Regions from separate parts of the Pilosibacter fragilis genome, predicted to be linked through region 1. Evidence: predicted binding sites of a transcription regulator. Region 1 holds the regulator's gene; the other holds the start of a gene.
The links. Region 1 encodes LexA, which represses DNA repair genes until DNA is damaged. Its sites were predicted from a motif close to CNAACANNTGTTNG; they were not measured.
Positions count from the first base shown of each region.

Region 2: uvrA (excinuclease ABC subunit UvrA) is a predicted target of LexA. The motif match lies at 1,666-1,679, and genes of this name have one in related genera.

Region 1 is NZ_JAVYJB010000001.1:60,310-63,479, forward strand. It holds gene ABCW45_RS00250 (exonuclease SbcCD subunit D) at 1-504, opposite strand, end outside; gene ABCW45_RS00255 (LysM peptidoglycan-binding domain-containing protein) at 684-998, opposite strand; gene lexA (transcriptional repressor LexA) at 1,178-1,795, shown strand; gene ABCW45_RS00265 (immunoglobulin-like domain-containing protein) at 2,006-2,737, opposite strand; gene ABCW45_RS00270 (LptM family lipoprotein) at 2,943-3,170, shown strand, end outside.
Region 2 is NZ_JAVYJB010000009.1:146,733-149,902, reverse strand. It holds gene uvrA (excinuclease ABC subunit UvrA) at 1-1,535, opposite strand, end outside; gene ABCW45_RS10500 (hypothetical protein) at 1,825-2,316, opposite strand; gene ABCW45_RS10495 (PspC-like choline-binding domain-containing protein) at 2,423-3,170, opposite strand, start outside.

The sequences.
Region 1 (3,170 bases):
CTCATTCGGATCGATCTCCATGTGGCTGATCACTGCACGTACTGCAGACTGGACATCTGTAATCAAATCTGACTCATCTTCAAATACGCGGCGCACAGCTGCCGGACGGATAAACGGAAGAAGATGGATCCAGACCGTCCCATACTGATCTGCGATCGGAATTTTCATGACAGTTCCATCATAGACGGGGGAGAGATAAATTCCCCGGCTGTTTAGCAGTCTTCCTCCAAAAGCCAGTCGTTCCGCAGAATCATGGTTTCCGCTGATAACAAAGACGGGGAATTTTCTCTCCGCCAGCTTTGTGATAAACTCATCGAACACCTGAACTGCTTCCGCGGAGGGAATCTGTTTATCATAGATATCTCCTGCCAGGATCACTCCGTCCGGCATCTCCTTCTCCGCGAGATCCAGGATCCTTTCAAGAATATATTTCTGGTCCTCGATCATAGAAAATTCATTCACTCTCTTTCCGATATGAAGATCTGATAAATGGAATAATCTCATCTGTGCCTCCTGTGGTCTCTGCTGTTAATCCTATTGTAATGTCTCTCACCGGCAATAGCAAGCCATTGTCTTATAAAGAATAAGACCCCGGAACATATATCTGTCCATGGGATCTTATTCTCTGGTCAAAAAACGGTTCTTACCGCAACACTCATATCCGGGAAACATCTTTTTGAGGATCACTTTATATACGGATTCCCCGGTGTCTCCGCATAGTATTCCACGGAGATCATATTTCCGGCGCGTATCTCATCTGAAACCATTCCGTTTATCAATTTCAGCTCATAAACGTATTCCCGTACCGACATACCGGAGTGGTGATAATAAGTTTTTGCAATCGACCAGAGTGTATCACCTTTTTCTACCTCGATCGTCGTATAATAGCGGTTATAGACTGTATCATCACTCTCTTCATTCGCCATAACCAGAGTCTTTCCGAAAAAGCAGGACATAATCATTACAATCATAACAAGGGCTATCAAATACTTCTTCATACAGCTTCCTCCTTTGTATCCAGCGAGTCCAAACTTACGTTTGCGAACATCTGTTCTGTATCGAATTCTATCACACGAACATATGTTTGTCAATTCTTTTTCGGTATTTTTCGAACAAAGGTTTGCTTTTTCCCGTATTTTATGGTACTATGTATACAGATGAAAAAAGGAGGGATTTCATGAGTCAGGGAAAAATTACTGATAAGCAGAGAGAAATACTTGAATATATAAAAGAAATGATCTTAAAGAAAGGTTATCCGCCGGCTGTGCGCGAGATTTGTGAAGCGGTACACTTAAAGTCCACTTCCTCCGTGCACTCTCATCTGGAATCCTTGGAAAAAAACGGCTATATCCGTCGTGATCCGACAAAGCCGAGAACGATCGAGATCCTTGATGACGATTTCGCCCTGACGAGACGCGAACTCGTAAACGTGCCGGTGATCGGTACGGTCGCTGCCGGAGTGCCAATCCTTGCAGAACAGAACATCGAAGATTATCTCCCGATTCCTGCAGAAATTCTTCCAAATAAGGAAGTATTTATGTTGAAGGTAAAAGGAAACAGTATGATCGAAGCCGGAATCTACAACGGCGATAAAGTGATCGTTGCAAAGCAGCCAAACGCTGAAAACGGTGATAAGGTCGTTGCTCTGGTGGACGATTCCGCTACTGTAAAAACTTTCTATAAGGAAAATGGCCATTTCCGTCTCCAACCGGAAAATTCCTCGATGGATCCGATCATTCTTGATCAGGTCGAGATCCTTGGAAAGGTCATCGGTCTTTTCCGTATGATGAATTAAACCGATCTTTATTTTTACGGATAGTTCTTAAAGAATCGCTGTGATCCTCGAGGAACGTCTCTCCCCGCCGGAGACCTCACTCCCACCGTGATGAACTTGCGATGACTTGCCGTTCGAAAAAGGCAGACATCTTATATGGCTCAGAGAAAAAGCCCCACTGGATATCTATGACTATACGACATCATTCGAGATCCGGTGGGGCTTCATGTTTTATTGTATTTCAAATTCTGCCGGTACCGAATATACTCTTCCGTCTGGCAAATAGATCTCTTTTATCATTTTATATTTGCCTTTCTGGAGTTCTCCGTATAACCATGCAAAATCTATATCCATAAACCGAGATTCTCCGGGTTCCAATTCGTAGGCAATCTCTATAAAACTATAATCTTCGGGTAAAACCGGAAGTTTCTCCCAACTATCATCCCAAAAGGCCTCCATTGTATACGCTTCCCCATAGATTATCGTTTCATTGCTGACATTGGAAAGCTTCAGCTGAAGGCTGTCAGAAGTTGCCAGCCTAATTCCCGCATGTACATAATCAAGATACTCCGCAGTTTCTTCCTTTGTAGCCTTTTCTGCTTCAAAGAGTGCAAAACCCGAATCATACTTTACATATAGTTTTTGAGGAAATTCCGGATCCCTGTAAACCTCCTGCCCTACGTTTAAGTGGGTGCCGTTTAAATCTTTTGTAGGGTATTCCAAATTATTCACAAAGGCTATCTGACCTAAAAACTCCCAGCTTCCCTTTTGTTGGAGATCAAAGCCGGTGGCATTATACAAATACAGGGAACCATCATAAAATAAAGAGATGCGTGGTACCTCTTCAGAAGCATAACCAGTAGGGGTGATCGTGTTTGTTTCCTGCGCTGCATTGGGTACAGTATGGCAGCCGGCCAGAAGCAGGCCGAAGATTCCAAATATGACTAATAATCTTTTTCTCATTACGACACCACCTCTCCATATGTTTGTATTACAAGACAACATCTCTATTATTATTATAGATAAACTCATGACCGTATGCCATAAAGTTTTCCTTACATTTATCTTTACAATTCTTACTGTTCTTATACCCGCCTTGCTTTATACCTGTTTTTCTGAGATAATAAAGCCTGATATGCAAAAACCTATAATGAAAGGAATTTTCAATATGAAAAAAATAATTACAGCGCTTCTGACTCTTACCATGGCTGCTTCTCTGGCAGGATGCGGCAGCAAGCCTGCAGATGAACCGACGAAATCCCCGGAAACGGTGATTGAATCGGCGGTTGATTTTTATACAGAAGTTTGGGATGCTTTGGGCGAGGACAGACAGTTTGCGGCTGTAGGTGGTGATGCAGAGCACGAAGCGGAAGCGCCGGCAAAATTCGCCATGACT
Region 2 (3,170 bases), on a different contig from region 1:
GCAACTCCCACAAGTCCGGAACCGATCTGGGTCGCAAGACGGATTCTCTGTGCTTCGCCGCCGGAAAGGGTACCGGTCGCCCGGGATAAGGATAGATAATCCAGTCCCACATCGATCAGGAAGCTGATCCTCGCACGGATTTCCTTTAAAATCTGTTCACCGATCATCTTCTGCATCTCGGATAGCTTCAGATCATCGATAAACTCCCTGAATTTTACGATGGACATATTCGTAGCTTCGTAAATATTCAGCCCACCTACTGTCACCGCCAGAGAAGACTGCTTTAAACGCTGTCCATGACATGTGGTACATGGTGTGATCCGCATAAAGCTCTCGTACTCTGCCTTACTGGCCTGAGAAAACGTCTCCCGGTAACGGCGGTTTACGTTCTCGATCAGGCCCTCAAAGGCCACGTCGTAAACGCCGGTTCCGCGCTGTCCCGTATAGTGGACCTTTACTTCCTTTCCGCCGGTTCCGTAGATCAGGATATCATGGACCTCCTTCGGATAATCCTGAAATGGGGTGTCGAGATCAAAGTGGTACTTCGCAGCCAGGGCATCTAAGATCGCCCTCGAAAAGCTTCCCGGCTTCGCGCAGGACTGCCAGCCAAGGACGACGATCGCTCCCTCGTTAATACTCAGGGACTTATCAGGGATCATCAGATCCTCATCAAATTCCATCTTATATCCCAGACCGAAACAGTCCGGGCAGGCGCCGAACGGGTTATTAAAGGAGAAGCTTCGCGGCTCCACCTCCTCGATACTGATCCCGCAGTCCGGGCAGGAAAAGCTCTGGCTGAAGTTGATCGGCTCACCGCCAGCTACATCCACGATCATCAGACCATCGGACAGCTTCATCACAGTCTCGATGGAGTCCGTCAGACGTTTCTCGATCCCCGGCTTCACAACAAGACGGTCCACAACGATCTCGATATTGTGCTTGATATTCTTCTCCAGCGTGATCTCCTCAGACAGCTCGTGGAGATTTCCGTCGATCATCACGCGGACATAACCGCTGCGTTTCGCCTGTTCCAGAACCTTCTCATGACGTCCTTTTCTTCCACGGACCATTGGCGCTAAAAGCTGGATTTTCGTCCGCTCCGGCAGTGTCATGATCTGGTCCACCATCTGGTCCACGGTCTGTTTCCGGATCTCCCTGCCGCACTTCGGGCAGTGGGGGATACCGATCCTCGCGTACAGAAGACGCATATAGTCGTATATCTCCGTCACAGTTCCTACGGTGGAACGCGGGTTGCGGTTCGTGGATTTCTGGTCGATGGAGATCGCCGGGGAAAGTCCCTCGATGCTATCAACATCCGGTTTTTCCATCTGGCCTAAGAACTGACGCGCATAGGAGGACAGAGACTCCATATAGCGTCTCTGTCCCTCCGCGTAGATCGTATCAAATGCCAGGGAGGATTTTCCCGATCCGGAAAGTCCGGTCAGGACCACCAGCTCATTTCTCGGGATATCCAGGGAAATATTTTTTAAGTTGTGCTCGTTGGCACCTCGTATTTTTATATATTGCTTCGGCATTGTGTCTCTCCTCTTTGCCATGTCTGCTTTTGCTTTATCATTCTCACAGAGCTCCGGGACTATACGTTTTCCAGGTATTCCGGACATTATCCCATGTTACGGTCAGTATACCACAAATTCGCCTCATATGCAAACGTTTGTTCGTTTTATGTTTTACCACTTTTCATCTGCACAGACTGCGCAGACCGTTTCAATCGGCATATCCATCTGTCTTTTCCCCCAAAAACGCGAAAGACCCCGGCAGCTGCCCGCCGGGGTCTCTCTTTATGGGTTTCTATGAAATTCTACATTATCTGTGTGTACTGTTTTTCAGCATTTCCCTGCTACGAGATCTTCTATACGCATATAAATTTAAGACTTCCAGAACTATTGATACAAATTCAGTCGGTAGAAGCAGCATAAACATATGGTACACCGGGATATACGTTATGAAAAGCTGTCGACATATCTTGTATGAGATAAAAGCTATAGGAACTATGAGTAGTATCCATCGTCCGTCTCTACTTCTTAAACTATCGTAAACAGCCAGTGCATATAGAATTTCAAGCACAAATATAATGCATGATACGCTTGAAATATTCGCAACATTACTTGCCAGTACTTCATCGACTAATTCTGGATTTTTTACCAGCTCGTTCCAATATTCATATGTAATGACTCCTGCCGGAGGGATATATTCTTTATGTCCGTTTTTCAGAATAAAACCAATAAAGAATATATTAAACAAAATAACTGTCAAAGATGATAAATAAAAAAATTTGCTTTCTTCATAGCTATTCATTCCCTCCTAATCATATGAGATAATGTAATAGACACACTTTCTTTTCAATTCAATAAAAACATCGCCGTCATCATCCTTTATATAATCAAGCTTTTTGTATCCATTCCTACCAGGAAACTTCTACATTATATCCACCGTTCTGATCCTTCGTGATCTTATATTTCACGCCGTCCGCATCTGTCACGGTTCCGCTGGTCTTTACCTTACCGGATTCGTTGACCACATATGTCTTTCCGTCAACGGTGACTTTCTCGTACTTCATTCCTTCTTCCGCACTCACAAGGCGTCCGTTCTCGTAGAGACTTCCGTCCTTCACACCCGTGAATCCGTCGCCTCTCGTTCCGATACTGCCGGAAGTTGTGAAGTAGAATACTTCGTTGTCATGGTTATCGTCGTTGATCACGATCCGCCCGGTCTTCATCTTTCCGTCACTGTCAAAGTAGAACTTTCTGCCGTCGCTCAGCTCCACAAGACCTGTCTTCATGCGGCCCTTTTTATCAAAGCAGTAGGTCTCGCCCTTGATCTTTGCTATTCCGTATCCGCAGGCCTCCGTTGTTTTATAGGATGTGGAGTATGCGCGGCCATCTTTAAAGTAGTACCAGTTTTCCTCAGCGTCATCCGGGGATGCCATATATCTCCAGCCGTTCATCTGCTGTCCGCCGCTGCGGAAGTAGCGAAGGGCATTGACATCGCTGTTGGAGAGGTCGTCACGTCCTGTAGATGTGTAATCAGACTCATTTACCCAGCCAGTCAGCATCCTTCCGCTGTGGTCAAAGATATAGGTCTCACCGGAGATCTTCAGCTCACCATCATAGATCAGCTTTCCACTGGAATTAAAATAGTACCAGTACTCA